One region of the Bradyrhizobium sp. USDA 4473 genome, then DNA from elsewhere that is predicted to be linked to it. Evidence: predicted binding sites of a transcription regulator. Region 1 holds the regulator's gene; the other holds the start of a gene.
What was found. The regulator PhoB, encoded in region 1, activates phosphate uptake and scavenging genes when phosphate is short. The targets are predictions, from matches to a motif close to TGTCATNNANCTGTCAT.

Region 1 (7,440 bases):
ACCAATTGGCTATGATAGGCCCCTGTTTGCGCATGATCCGATCGAACGCGGGTTTTGCACTGAGACCATCGGATTGAGCCGTATGTATCGCGCCATTACCCGTCAAATCGAAGTCACCGTCGAGCCCAACTTCATGCCGGAGCGCTCGTCGATCGACCGGCGCGAATATTTCTGGTCGTACAGGATCGTGATCGTCAATTCGGGGACGGAAACGGTGCAGCTGCGGACCCGGCACTGGATCATCACCGACGCCACCGGCCGCCGCCAGGAGGTGCGCGGCGAAGGCGTGGTCGGCGAGCAGCCGGTGCTCGCGCCCGGCGAGCGCTTCGAATACACGAGCGGCGTGCCGCTGCCGACCGCGTCCGGCTTCATGACCGGCAGCTACCAGATGGTGACCGAGGCCGGCGAGCGCTTCGAGATCGACGTGCCGACGTTCTCGCTGGACAGCCCGAGCCCGGACGGCAAGCGGGTGCTGAACTGAAGCGCGCCTACTCCACGCCAGCCTCTTCCGGCGTGAACTCGTACACCGACGAGCAGAACTCGCAGGTCACGACGACCTTGCCGTCCTTGACCATCTCGGCACGATCGTTCGGCGCAAAGCTCTTCAGCATCGAGGACACCGCATCGCGCGAGCAGGAGCACTGCGCGCGCAGCGGTTGCGGGTTGAAGACGCGGACGCCGCGTTCGTGGAACAGGCGGTACAGCAGCCGCTCGCCGGAGAGATCCGGATCGATCAGCTCGACGTCCTCGACCGTCGAGATCAGCGACTGGCCCTCGACCCAGGCGTCGTCATCCGGCACCGAATGCGTGACCGTGCCCTCCGGCGCGTCGCCGGGGTGCAGATCGGCCTGCTTGGCGCGCTCGGGCGCCTTGGGCAGGAATTGCAGCAGGATGCCGCCGGCGCGCCAGTGCAGCTTGCCGCCCTCGCCGCCGCGCATCTCCTCGCCGACCGCAAGCCGCACCCGGGTCGGGATCTGCTCCGAGCGCAGGAAATATTCGTGCGCCGCCTCTTCGAGGCCGCCGCCGTCGAGCGCGACCAGCCCCTGGTAGCGGCTGGTGTTGGAGCCCTGATCGATCGTCATCGCAAGGTGGCCCTTGCCGAGCAGCTCGCCCGAGGTCTGCCCCGGCTTGAGCTGCGCCGCGTCGTAGCGCGCATAGGCACGCAGCCGGTCGGGCGCCTGGAAATCGACGATCAGGAGCGACACCGGACCTTCGGTCCGGGTCTGCAGGATGAAGCGACCTTCGAACTTGACCGACGAGCCGAGCAGCGTGGTCAGCACGATCGCCTCGCCGAGCAGCTTGCCGACGGCAGGCGGATAATCGTGCTTGTGCAGGATCTCGTCGAGGGCCGGGCCGAGCCGGGTCAGCCGGCCGCGCAAATCCAGCGCGCCGACCTCGAAGGCCAGCACGGCATCGTCGACAGGAACCGCAGACGGCGCGCGGACCGGCGCCTCGGGCGTGATTTTGATGTCGGGGGATTGTGAAACCATGGCGCTCTATCTGGGGTCTCGGACCGTGAAACGAAAGGGGTTCAGCACACCGAGGATCGACGTCGTCCCTGCCTAGTGCGCAATTGCGCACGGGAGCAGGGACCCATAACCACCGATGTGAGTTGCTGCATCAAGCTGTGGCCCCAGCTTTCGCAAAATTTCCATCGGTGGTTATGGGTCCCGGGTCGCGCTTCGCTTGCCCGGGACGACAACACTCACTGACCTGCGCCTTACGCGACTTCGTTAAAGCACCAGGCCAGGATGCCCTTCTGCGCATGCAGGCGGTTTTCCGCCTCGTCGAACACCACGGATTGCGGCCCGTCGATCACCTCGTCGGTGACCTCCTCGCCGCGATGCGCGGGCAGGCAGTGCATGAACAGGGCGTCCGGCTTGGCGAGCGACATCAGCTTGGCATTGACCTGATAGGGCCGCAGCACGTTGTGGCGGTGCTCGCCCTCCTTGTCGCCCATCGACACCCAGGTGTCGGTGACGACGCAGTCGGCGCCGCGGACGGCGGCTTCCGGATCGGTGCCGAGCATGATCGGGGCATTGGTCGCCTTGATCCAGTCGCGCATCGGCTTCTTCGGCGACAGCTCCGGTGGGGTCGCGACATTGAGCTGGAACTTGAACCGCTCGGCGGCATGCGCCCAGGACGCCAGCACGTTGTTGTCGTCGCCGGTCCAGGCCACCGTCTTGCCCTCGATCGAGCCGCGGTTCTCCTCATAGGTCATGAGATCCGCCATCACCTGGCAGGGATGCGAACGCCGGGTCAGGCCGTTGATGACGGGAACAGTGGCGTGGGCGGCGAGCTCGAGCAGCGCGTCATGGTTGAGGATGCGGATCATGATCGCATCGACATAGCGCGACAGCACGCGCGCGGTGTCGGCGATGGTCTCGCCGCGGCCAAGCTGCATCTCGGCGCCGGTCAGCATGATGGATTCGCCGCCGAGCTGGCGCATCCCGACGTCGAACGACACCCTGGTGCGGGTCGACGGGCGCTCGAAGATCATCGCCAGCGTCTTGCCCTCGAGCGGCTTCTTGCCCTTCTCATGCGCCTTCAGCTTCGCCTTCATGGCGGCGCCGGCGGACAGCATGTTGCGCAGCTCGGCGAGCGGCAGCTCGTTGATGTCGAGGAAGTGACGGACCGGCTTGCTCATCATCCGGCCTTCCTCGGCTGCGCTGCCGACAATGTCGCGCAGGCACGCTCGAGCGAGACGATCGACTGGTCGATCTCGGCTTCCGTCACGATCAGGGGCGCCAGGAACCGGACCACGTTGTCGCCGGCACCGACCGTGAGCAGCTTCTCGCTGCGCAGCGCGGCGATCAGGTCGCCCGACGGCACCACGGCCTTGACGCCGATCAAGAGGCCCTCGCCGCGCACTTCCGACAGCACGCCGGGATAGCGGTCGACCACGGAGGCGAGCTTCTGCTTGAGCAGCAGCGACATCTTCTGCACATGCTCGAAGAAGCCGGGCTTCAGCATGACGTCGAGCACGGCATTGGCGGCGGCGACCGCCAGCGGATTGCCGCCAAAGGTCGAGCCGTGCGAGCCCGGCGCCATGCCTTCGGCCGCTTTCGCGGTCGCCAGCACCGCGCCGATCGGGAAGCCGCCGCCGAGCGCCTTCGCGAGCGACATCACGTCCGGCGTGACGCCGGTGCGCTTGTAGGCAAACAAATCGCCGGTACGGCCCATGCCGGTCTGCACCTCGTCGAACGCCAGCAGCAGGCCATGTTCGTCGCACAGCGCACGCAGCGCCTTGAAGAACGCCTGCGGCGCCGAGCGCACCCCGCCCTCGCCCTGCACCGGTTCGATCAGGATGCCGGCGGTGTGCGGGCCGATCGCCTTCTTCACCGCCTCGATGTCGCCATGCGGCACCTGGTCGAAGCCGTCCATCGGCGGGCCAAAGCCTTCGAGATATTTCGCCGCGCCGGTCGCGGCCAGCGTGCCCAGCGTGCGGCCATGGAAGGCGCCTTCGAAGGTGATGATGCGGTAGCGCTCGCCATGGCCCTTGGAGAAGTGATAGTGGCGGACCAGCTTGATCACGCCCTCCATCGCCTCCGCGCCGGAATTGCAGAAGAACACGAAGTCGGCGAAGCTCTGCTCGCACAGCCGCGCGGCGAGCACCTCGCCGTCCGGGCTCTTGAACAGGTTCGACATGTGCCAGAGCCTGGTCGCCTGTTCCTGCAGCGCCTTCACCAGATGCGGATGCGCATGCCCGAGCGCGTTGACGGCGACGCCCGAGGTGAAATCGAGATAGCGGTCGCCGTTGGTTGCGATCAGCCAGGCGCCCTCACCGCGCTCGAAGCCGAGATCGACCCTGGCGAAGACGGGAAGCAGATGCGACGAGGCGTTGGTCATGGCGTTCACTGCCGGTTTGAAGCCGACAATTGCCGCGCGCCTTGACGCCAGCGCAGCAACGGCCAGCTTCGGAAAACAAAACGGCCGCCTTTGCGGGCGGCACGTGGGCAACATTCTATGCTGCGGCGGGTCCGTGTCAATCGCCAGGAGCCGGTCCTTTGCCGGGCTTCCTGCGCTGCCGAACGAGCGCAATCCGGAGCATTCCGGTGCGGTGGAAAAGCCTCACAGCAATGCTTAACTTTGTCGGAACATGTGGACGCACGGCCGCGGACTCTTGCGCCAGAGTCACGCCATATTGTAGCGTTTGGCCTGTCGGGTACGACATCTCGTGCGGCAGTACTGGACCCTCTAAGTAGCCTTTGTGTCTCGCGTAAACGTTCGGGCGCAACACCGCGCCCGGCGAGGGCTAAGGGATTCTGGCCGCAGGGATATTTGTCCAGATTTGGCTCGCAGCGCCGCTCCAATGACTGGCCGGCGCCATGCGAAAGGAAGAATGCGATGACGGTATTGACCTGGTCCGACGATCGCGTCGAGCAGCTGAAGAAGCTCTGGGAGTCTGGCCTTTCGGCCAGCCAGATCGCAGCGGAACTTGGCAATGTGACGCGAAACGCCGTGATCGGCAAAGTGCACCGGCTCGGCCTCTCCGGCCGCGCCAAGGCACCCTCCACGGCGGCGCCGCGGCAGCGCAAGGCGCGCCCCGCCCAGCACATGATGCGAGTGGCGCGCCCGGTCTCGCGCGGCAACACCGCGCTCGCGCACGCCTTCGAGGTCGAGATGGAGCCCGATCCGATCTCGTTCGACAACGTGGTGCCGATGAGCCAGCGGCTGTCGCTGCTCGAACTCAACGAGGCCACCTGTCACTGGCCGGTCGGCGATCCCTCGAGCCCGGAATTCTTCTTCTGCGGCGGCAAGGCGCTCGCCGGCCTGCCCTATTGCGCGCATCATTCCCGCGTCGCCTACCAGCCCGCCGCCGATCGCCGCCGGCCGTCGGCGAAGCCGCAGATCAAGTAGCCCTCGGGAAAACTACGGAAGACCTGAAAAACAAATCCCCGCACAAGCGGGGATTTTTTGTGAGCGAATGAACATCAAGGGCACATAGCCCAGGTCAAGCGCACTGCGCGACGTAAGGTGAGCACACGCGCCCCTCCCCACCCTCCCCCGCAAGGAGGGAGGGAGCCGGACAGTGTGCTCACCTCACGCGATAACGAGCCGCCGCTCGTGGCGCGATGGATTGCTTCGCTCCGCTCGCAATGACGATGACGGCTCTCGCCGGAAAGGCGACTTACGGCTGCGGCTCGGCTTTCGCGAAGCGGTCGTCGAGCGCGTAGCCGGCGCCGCGCACGGTGCGGATCGGATCCTGCTCGCGGCCCGGATTGAGCAGCTTGCGCAGGCGGCCGATATGGACGTCGACGGTGCGCTCATCGATGTAGATGTCGCGGCCCCAGACGCTGTCGAGCAGCTGCTCGCGGCTGAACACGCGGCCGGGATGCTCAAGGAAGAATTCGAGCAGCCGATACTCGGTCGGCCCGAGATCGATCGGACGGCCCGAGCGCGCGACGCGGCGCTTCTCGCGGTCGAGCTCGATGTCGCCATAGGTCAGGACGGTGGCGAGCCGCTCCGGGCTCGCGCGGCGCAGCAGGCCCTTCACCCGCGCCAGGAGCTCCGGCACCGAGAACGGCTTGACGATGTAATCGTCGGCGCCGGTGGCCAGACCGCGCACCCGCTCGCTCTCCTCGCCGCGCGCGGTCAGCATGATGATCGGAAGCTGCTTGGTCTCGGGCCGCGCCCGCAGGCGGCGGCACAGCTCGATGCCGGACAGGCCCGGCAGCATCCAGTCGAGGACCACGAGGTCGGGAACGCGCTCCTTGAGGCGGGTATCGGCATCGTCGCCGCGCCCCACCGTTTCGACATCGTAGCCTTCCGCATCGAGGTTGTAGCGCAACAGCGTCGTTAGCGCTTCCTCGTCTTCGACTACCAGAATGCGTGCGCTCATCGGTCTAAGTTCTTTCTCTGTGGTGATCTGTTGCCCAGACGCAAACCGAAACACTTAGCTTCTTGAGCATAATCCCCGCGGAAACGACTTGTCGAAGACAATCCGGTTCCGCGCGTGCGGATGATGTCCTAGTTACCCGGCACAGTGGTGGCAAAATTGGTCATGTCGCCCTTCGGGCGCTTGTCGGTGATCTGCTGGCCTTCGATCATGTAGAACACAGTCTCGGCGATGTTGGTGGCGTGATCGCCGATCCGCTCGATGTTCTTGGCGCAGAACATCAGATGGATGCAGAACGAGATGTTGCGCGGATCTTCCATCATGTAGGTGAGCAGCTCGCGGAACAGCGAGGTGCAGATCGCATCGACCTCCTCGTCGCCCTTCCAGACGTTCATCGCCGCCGGCAGATCGTGCGCGGCATAGGCGTCGAGCACCGACTTGACCTGCGACAGCACGAGGTCGGTCATGTGCTCCAGGCCGCGGATCAGCTTCAGCGGCTGGAAATCGCTCTCCAGCGCCGCGACGCGCTTGCCCATGTTCTTGGCGAGGTCGCCGATCCGCTCGAGGTCGGTGGCGACGCGCATCGCGCTGACGATCTCGCGCAGATCGATCGCCATCGGCTGGCGCCGCGCGATCGTCAGCACCGCGCGCTCTTCGATGACGCGCTGCAGATTGTCGATCTCGATATCGGCGGCGACCACGCGCTTGCCGAGCGCGACGTCGCGCCGGATCAGCGCGTCGACCGACTCGGTGATCATCCGCTCGACGAGGCCGCCCATCTCGGCGACCAGGCGGGTCAACTCCTGCAGGTCGCTGTCGAATGCCTTGGCGGTGTGTTCAGAAGCCATCATCTGTCTCCTCAGCCCGGTCAGCCGAACCGGCCGGTGATGTAGTCCTGGGTGCGTCGATCGCTCGGCGAGGTGAAGATCTTGTTGGTGTCGTCGAACTCGATCAGCTCGCCGAGATACATGAAGGCGGTCTTGTCGGAGACGCGCGCCGCCTGCTGCATGTTGTGGGTGACGATCGCGATCGTGTAATCCTCGGAGAGCTCCTGGATCAGCTCCTCGACCTTGGCGGTGGAGATCGGATCGAGCGCCGAGCACGGTTCGTCGAACAGGATCACCTCGGGACGCACCGCCACGGTGCGCGCGATGCACAGCCGCTGCTGCTGGCCGCCGGACAGCGACAGGCCGGAGGCGTTCAGCTTGTCCTTGACCTCGTTCCACAGCGCGCCGCCGCGCAGCGCCTTCTCGACCCGGTCGTCCATCTCGGACTTCGAGATCTTCTCGTAGAGGCGGATGCCGAAGGCGATGTTCTCGTAGATCGTCATCGGGAACGGCGTCGGCTTCTGGAACACCATGCCGACCCGCGCGCGGAGCAGATTGAGGTCGAGCTTGGGATCGAGGATGTTGGTCTGGTCCAGCATCAGCTGGCCGACCGCGCGCTGGCCCGGATAAAGGTCGTACATCCGGTTGAAGATGCGCAGCAGGGTCGACTTGCCGCAGCCCGACGGTCCGATGAACGCCGTGACGCGGTTGGTGCCGAGCGTCAGGTTGATGTTCTTCAGCGCGTGGTGCTCGCCGTAATAGAAATTGAGGTTA
Region 2 (7,440 bases), 4.1 Mb from region 1:
AGGTTTCCGGAGTTGACCCAGCACCAGTTGGAAGAAACCCTGCCCGATTTCGACATGGCTCGTGACGTTGTCACATGCACCGGAAAACGCGGCACTGTCATATTCTCCGACACCGCGTCATTCTACCACCGCGGGATGCCGGCGATCAGGCGCGACCGCTACGCGATCTTCTTGAACTATATCGGGCGCGTGCCGCTGCGACCATTTCGTTGCGAGCGAAGCATGGTCTCCCGCGCGCAAATCCATCAACTCGCGAAAGAGCTCCCCGCGCGCCAGCGGGACTGCGTGCTGTGGAGAAACGCCTTGCCGCTTGTCGCCTGCATCCTTCCGCCGGCGCCGACCTATAGCGACCTGTGACCGCGCTGCTGGACGCCGCCGCGCGTTCGATCGACCCGTTGGCAATCCGGGCTGCGGCCGGTCATCCGCAGGTTCGCGCCAATTGCGCCTCGATTGCCGCCTTGTCGATCACCGACCACACTTCCACGATCTTGCCATCGCGGAATTGGTAGAACACGTTCTCGGCAAAGGCGACGCGTCTGCCGTTGACGTTGAGACCGAGGAACGTCGCCGTCGGCGAACAGTCGAACGCCAGCCTGCTCGCGACATGGGACACATCTGCGATCAGCAGCGCGATGTTGAAGCGAAGGTCAGGGATGTCGCAATAATCCTGCTCCAGCATCGCGCGATAGCCGGACAAGCCGATCCGCCGGCCGTTGTGGCACACGTCGTCGCCGACGAACTGACCGAGCCGCGGCCAATCCTGCCGATTCAGACAGGCGATGTAGCTTCGGTAGATCTCGGCGAGGTCCTTCTTCATCATCGATCGTCCTTGTCGCGCGGCGTGTCCGGATAGCCGTTGAGGTCGGGTACATTCTAACACCGATGTTAGTTTCGAATCCGCTGTTCGATGCTCGGCCGGCATGCAAGCGCGAGGTCCGGAAGCGACAGGGCGATTGCCGCACCGGCAACAATTTTTCAGAACGCGCGGAATGTCTCTCGCGATCGGGAGTTAGTGCTTCAGACCAACGACTATTCACGTCGAATCGGGAGGTGCGTATGATCAAGTCGCCGATGAAGCTGGCAACGCTTGCGTCAATTCTGACGGCACCGATCGTCCTGTTCCCACCGCACACCACCCTCGCCGCCGGCGGCGGTGGTGGTGGCGGCGGAGGAGCAGGCGGCGGAGAACTCTACGGGTCGAGCTACAGCACTCCCGCGCCGGCCTATCCCCAGGAGAAGGGCAGAAAGACCACGCACCGGGTCAAGAAGCCCGCGAAGCAATCGAGCTTCGACGACCCGGCATTCCGCGAGGGCTATCGCGCGGCCTATGCGACGATCTACGAACGCAACGACTACGCCGCCGCGATCGATCAGTTGCACGCGCTCGGCAACGACGATCATCCGAACGTCGCCAATCTGATCGGTTACTCCTACCGCAAGCTCGGCGACTACAAGCAGTCGCAAGTCTGGTACGAGCGCGCGCTGAAGGCCGACCCGAACCACGTGCTGACCTGGAACTACTACGGCCTCTGGCAGATCGAACAGGGCAACCGCGACCAGGCGCAGTATCATCTGAGCCGGATCGCCGAGATCTGCGGCACAGACTGCGAGGAGTATCGGACGCTGGCGGCGGCGCTGGAGAAGCCGCCGGGCACGAACCTCGTGTACTGAGCGCGTCGTGTAGCGCGCATGAGCGGAGCGACGTGCGGGGGGAACGACCCCGGACGTCGCTGTCGCTCATCCGGGGGCTGCCCTTGAGCCGCGCTGGTCGCACGTCCGCTTTTGCGGCGGGTCTTTGCCGCTTCGACCGGCATGAGCGCGGCGGCCGCGCCCTGAGCGACGAGGCGCCGAAAAACCAATTCGATATCCTGCGCCTCCCATTGTCATCTGTTTGTCATGAATTGTGCCGACACGTCAGCGCCGGACCAGTTCGGGGACACGCATGGACTATTTCAAACGCTTCAACTTCCTGTTCGCAGCGCCGGTTTTCGAGGCCGACGACCTCGAAGGCATCCGATTCAACCAGATCATCACCGAGATCGAGCGCTCCGGCTTCGAGGTGGTGCGCGCCCGCAAGCTGGAAGATGCCGAAATCGCGGTGCAGACCGATGCCGCGATCGGCTGCATGGTGGTCGACTGGGGCAAGAAGGGTCTTGAGGGCAAGACCGCGGCCCTGATCAACCTGATGCGCCGGCGCGGCCTCGACTTCCCGATCATCCTGCTGATCCGCCGCAAGCGGTTCGAGGACCTGCCGGTCGAGGTGCTGGATTTCATCGACGGCTACGTGTTCCTGTCCGAGGAAACCCCGCCCTTCATCGCCAAGAACCTGATCTCCAGGCTCAAGCAGTATGCCGAGAACCTGAAGACGCCGTTCTTCGGCGCGCTGGTCGACTATGCCGAGGAAGGCAACCAGCTTTGGACCTGTCCGGGCCACAATGGCGGCGTGTTCTACAGCCGCAGCCCGATCGGCCGGGTGTTCGTCGAGCATCTCGGCGAAGCCGTGTTCCGCGACGACCTCGACAATTCCGTGCTCGATCTCGGCGACCTGCTCACCCATGAGGGGCCGGCGCTGAAGGCGCAGAAGGAAGCGGCGCGGATCTTCGGCGCCGAGAAGACCTATTTCGTGCTCAACGGCACGTCGACCTCCAACAAGGTCGCGTTGGGATCGTTGGTCACCGACGGCGACCTCGTGCTGTTCGACCGCAACAACCACAAGGCCGCCCATCACGGCGCGCTTTTGATCGGCGGCGGCGTCCCGGTTTATGTGCCGACCGTGCGCAACGCCTGGGGCCTGATCGGCCCGATGCGCTGGGACCTGCTCGATGAGGGCACGCTGCGCGACCACATCCGCAAGCACCCGCTGGTCAAGGACGAGAATGCCTGGAAGAAGGAGCGCCCGTTCCGCGTCGCGGTGGTCGAGCAGTGCACCTATGACGGCACCATCCACTCGGCCGAGATGATCCTGAAGCGGATCGGCCATCTCTGCGACTACATCCTGTTCGACGAGGCCTGGGCCGGCTTCATGAAATTCCACCCGATCTATGCCGGCCGCTTCGCGATGGGGCTCGCCAATCTCGGCCCCGAGGCGCCCGGCATCATCGCCACCCAATCCACCCACAAGCAGCTCGCGAGCTTCTCGCAGGCCTCGCAGATCCACATCCGCGACCGCCACATCAAGGGCCAGAAGCGCCGGGTCGAGCACCGCCGCTTCAACGAAAGCTTCATGCAGCACGCCTCGACCTCGCCGTTCTATCCGATCTTCGCCTCGCTCGACGTCGGCGCACAGATGATGAAGGGGCGCTCCGGCGAGGTGCTGTGGGACGACACGATCCGGCTCGGCATCGAGCTGCGCAAGAAGATCCGCGCGGTGAAGCGCGAGTTCGAGGAGAAGGAGACGCGCGCGGAACGGCGCTGGTTCTTCGAGCCGTTCGTGCCGGACCGGGTGAAGATCCCCGATGTCGCCCGCGAAGGCGGCGTCCACAACGTCGCCTGGGAGACGATCTCGACCGATCAGCTCGCGACCAATCCGTCCTACTGGCAGCTCAGTCCGGGCGAAACCTGGCACGGCTTCCCCGAGCTGACGGACAGCTTTGCCATGACCGACCCGAACAAGCTCACTTTGTTGACGCCGGGCTTCGATCACGCCACCGGCGCCTATGCCGATCACGGCATCCCCGCGCCGATCGTGGCGCAATATCTGCGCGAGAACCAGATCGTTGCCGAGAAGAACGACCTCAACTCCCTGCTGTTCCTGCTGACGCCCGGCGTCGAGGCCAGCAAGGCCGGCACGCTGGTATCCGGGCTCGTCGCCTTCAAGAAGCTGCACGACGACAACGCGCTGGTCGAGGACGTCATCCCGGAATTCTTCCGCCGCCGTCCGCAACGCTACACCGGGGTGCGGCTGCGCGATCTCTGCGGCGACATGCATCGCTTCTTCCGCGACGGCAACGTCAGCATGCTACAGGCCAAGCAATTCCTGCCCGAGCATCTCCCCGAGATCGCGATGTCGCCGCGCCAGGCGGCGCAATATCTGATCCGCAACGACGTCGACTACCTGCCGATCGACCAGATCTTCGGCCGCATCGCCGCGACGCCGTTCGTGGTCTATCCGCCGGGGATCGCCACCATCGTGCCCGGCGAGCGGCTGTCGGAACGCAGCAAGCCGATGATCGATTACCTCAAGATGTTCGAGGCGAGCTTCAACGCCTTCCCCGGCTTCGAGGTCGAGGTGCAGGGCATCTACAAGGAGATCGATGAATCCGGCCGCGTCCGCTTCTACACCTATGTAGTGTCCGAATAGACGAACGGACGCAACGCAATGGAGAATGATCACAAGATCACCGTCCGCGCCTCGCGCGACAACGACGTCGATGCGATGCTGTCGATTTACCGCCACCATATCCGCCACGGCATCGAGGAGAGCGTGGACGACAGCGGCACGCCGGAGCCCGACGATCTGCGCGACCGCCGCAAGAACCTGCGCAGCACCCGCCTGCCCCACCTCGTCGCGGTTTGCGACGGCGAAGTGGTCGGCTACGCCTATGTGGTCCAGTTCCGCAAGCGCCCGGCCTATCGCTACACGGTGAAGCATTCGATCTATATTCACCACCGCTTCACCGGCCAGGGCGTCGGCGGCAAGCTGTTGCAGGAATTGGTCGACACCTGCGCCGCCGCCGGCTTCCGCCAGATGATCGGCTACATCGACAGCGACAATGCGGCCTCGCTCGCGTTGCACGACCGCTTCGGCTTCGCCCGCGTCGGTCATTTGCCGGGTGTCGCCTATCGCTACGGCCGCTGGTCCGACACCGTGATGGTGCAACGCTCGCTCGCCGCCGGCTCGACCACGCCGCCGCCGCCCGCACCGCTGTCGCGGCGGTGATGGGGGCGTAGGCGCTTTTTCAATCGTCTTCCCGGCGAAAAGCCAGGACCCATACGCCGCAGCGTTGTTGTGAACGGGACTCGTCGTTCCAGGATCGTTTTTTACAATGACCATGTGGGGTAATGGGTCCCCTTGCTTTCGCCAGGACGACGATGAGGATGGTTCTCGATTCAAGATATCAAACAACGCGCTGTCATCACCCGCGAAAGCGGGTGATCCAGTATTCCAGAGGCAGCAGTGCTTGAGCCGAGAAGTCGCGGCGTACTGGATCGCCCGGTCAAGCCGGGCGATGACGGTTGAGGATGGGATTAGCTGCGCTCTACCGTGAACGTGCCGCCCGCACTCTACTCCAGCGTGAAGCCGACCCGCAGCGTCACCTGGTAGTGCGCGACCTTGCCGCCCTCGATGTGGCCCCCGGGTCTGCACCACCTCGAACCATTTCATCTCGCGGATCGTCTTCGAGGCGCGGCTCACCGCGTTCTCGATCGCCGCCTCGATACTCTTGTCCGATGATCCGACCAGTTCGAGGATCTTGTAGACGTGGTCCTTGTCGTGCGTCGTGGGCATGTCGACCTCCTCTGTGGATGCGCGATCCGGACGATCTGCAGGTCAATCCGGACAGTCTTCGCCTGATGCAGACCGGCAGTCGCCGAACGAATGCTGCGCGGCAACAGACCGATTGATTTGAATCAACGTGTCGCGGCGCGTTTGGTGCCAGCATGCATTTCGTGCCATCGAGGCAGCTGTCTTTTTCCGTGCCTTGACCTATGGTAGCATGGTTTGGCCAAGCATTCGGGAGCGATACGATGTCTACAGCGTCCAGCTCGCCCGCCACACCTCCTCATAGCCTCGGATCCGGGCTTGCCCACCTTCGCGCCAAGTGGGGCTGGATCGTTGCCCTCGGCGTGATCTACCTGATCGCGGGCGTTCTCGCCTTCGGCAGCGTCTTCTTCGCCACCGTCGTCAGCGTGCTGTTCGTTGGCGCCATGATGATCGTCGCGGGCGCCGCCGAGATCGTGAATGCGTTCCAGTTCAAGACGTGGGGCAAGTTTCTGTTCTGGCTGCTGCTCGGCGCGCTCTATGTCGTCGCGGGCTTCATCACGTTCGAGAACCCGCTGCTCGGCGCGGCGACGCTGACGCTGTTCCTCGGCATCGCCCTCGTCGTCTCCGGCATCGTCCGCATCTTCCTGGCCTTCGGCATGAACTCGGAAGCGCCGTGGGGCATGGTCGCAATATCAGGCCTGATCACGCTGGTGCTCGGCGCCATGATCCTGGCGCGCTGGCCGGTGTCGAGCCTCTACGTGCTCGGCATCTTCCTCAGCGTCGACCTGATCTGCGCCGGTGTGAGCTGGATCAGCATGGGCATGGCGCTGAAGCGCAGGGCGTGAAGGTGCCCTCGTCGGCCCAGGCACGATCATAGGGCGGATAAGTCACTGCGTCACAGGCACTTTTTCGCTGATCCTCCTGCCGTCATCGCGAGCGAAGCAAACCGATCCTTCTGCCCGCGAACGCGGTAGACAAAAACCGGAAGCGCATGCCGATACCGACGGCTACCGCCTGATCTCCTCGACCACACGCACCAGCGGGCGGTCGGAAATCTGGATCGGGCCGGAGAACGGCGTGCTCATTTCCAGGATCAGATAGATCGCGGCCGAGACCAGCGCCGCCGCGGCGACATAGGTCGAGATCACGACCGCGTTGCGCGGCGCGCGAAAGCCGAGGGTGGCGAACATCAGCGTCAGCCAGCCGACCAGGATGCAGATCAGCGGCGACGGGAACGAACCGTCGGACTGCTCGACGAAGGTCCAGCGCTGCTGCACCGCCTGGCGATAGACCGACCGCGCGTCGTTCCACAGCGCGACCTTCTGCTCGTCGTCGAACCGCAGCTCGCGGAGGCTGGTGCCGACCTCGTCGAGCAGATGTTCGGACACCTCGTTCGCCCGCGAGATCGGCACATCCTTGAGCACCTGCTCGACATAGGCGAGCAGCCGCCTGCGCGGCTCGTCGGCGCTCGGCCCGAGCGGCCGCAGGCTGCGATCGAGCAGGATGAGGTCGGTGGCGAACACATGCAGATTGCGGTCGACCGCCACATAGGTGTTGGCCGAGTTGTTCATCATCAGGCCGAGCAGCAGCGACGGCATGGTGAAGAACAGCGTCGCGACCAGCCGCACCGAGGTGTTGGTCTCGTCGCTGCGGTGATGGTCGGCGAACCGGACATGGATCGCCATGGTCCCAAGCGCGGCGCCGCTCAGCAGGATGAAGATCAGGACGGCGACGACGAATGCGACCACGGCTTGCGGAGACCTGCGAGAGAATCAGGTGCGTAGGATAGCAAGGGACGCGGTGCATGTCCGGTTGACTGGCCCTGCCAAGGCGCTATCCAGTCCGGACCGTTTCTGGCGCGCCGGGTGCGCCCGAGGCGGAGCGCAGCGGCGCCCGGGGGAGAGAGACAAGTGCATTTTGTCGACGACAGCGAGGTCAACCGCGTCCTGAGCTTTCCGATCCTGATCGCGGCGATCGAGGCCGCGCACCGCCGGCCCAAGATCGCGGTGCGCGACGGC

Region 2: ACVW17_RS23130 (Orn/Lys/Arg family decarboxylase) is a predicted target of PhoB. The motif match lies at 1,882-1,898, and genes of this name have one in related genera.

What each region holds. Positions count from the first base shown of each region.
Region 1 is NZ_JBSSGE010000001.1:846,119-853,558, forward strand. Features, by position in the region: gene apaG (Co2+/Mg2+ efflux protein ApaG) at 83-481, shown strand; gene ACVW17_RS03970 (Hsp33 family molecular chaperone) at 489-1,490, opposite strand; gene argF (ornithine carbamoyltransferase) at 1,721-2,647, opposite strand; gene ACVW17_RS03980 (acetylornithine transaminase) at 2,647-3,849, opposite strand; gene ACVW17_RS03985 (hypothetical protein) at 3,848-4,087, shown strand; gene ACVW17_RS03990 (GcrA family cell cycle regulator) at 4,348-4,860, shown strand; gene phoB (phosphate regulon transcriptional regulator PhoB) at 5,132-5,842, opposite strand; gene phoU (phosphate signaling complex protein PhoU) at 5,971-6,687, opposite strand; gene pstB (phosphate ABC transporter ATP-binding protein PstB) at 6,708-7,440, opposite strand, start outside.
Region 2 is NZ_JBSSGE010000001.1:4,950,398-4,957,837, reverse strand. Features, by position in the region: gene ACVW17_RS23145 (hypothetical protein) at 1-357, shown strand, start outside; gene ACVW17_RS23140 (ester cyclase) at 419-820, opposite strand; gene ACVW17_RS23135 (tetratricopeptide repeat protein) at 1,057-1,671, shown strand; gene ACVW17_RS23130 (Orn/Lys/Arg family decarboxylase) at 1,943-4,300, shown strand; gene ACVW17_RS23125 (N-acetyltransferase family protein) at 4,319-4,879, shown strand; partial or broken gene ACVW17_RS23120 (dodecin) at 5,224-5,446, opposite strand; gene ACVW17_RS23115 (HdeD family acid-resistance protein) at 5,686-6,267, shown strand; gene ACVW17_RS23110 (bestrophin-like domain) at 6,430-7,170, opposite strand; gene ACVW17_RS23105 (ornithine cyclodeaminase family protein) at 7,333-7,440, shown strand, end outside.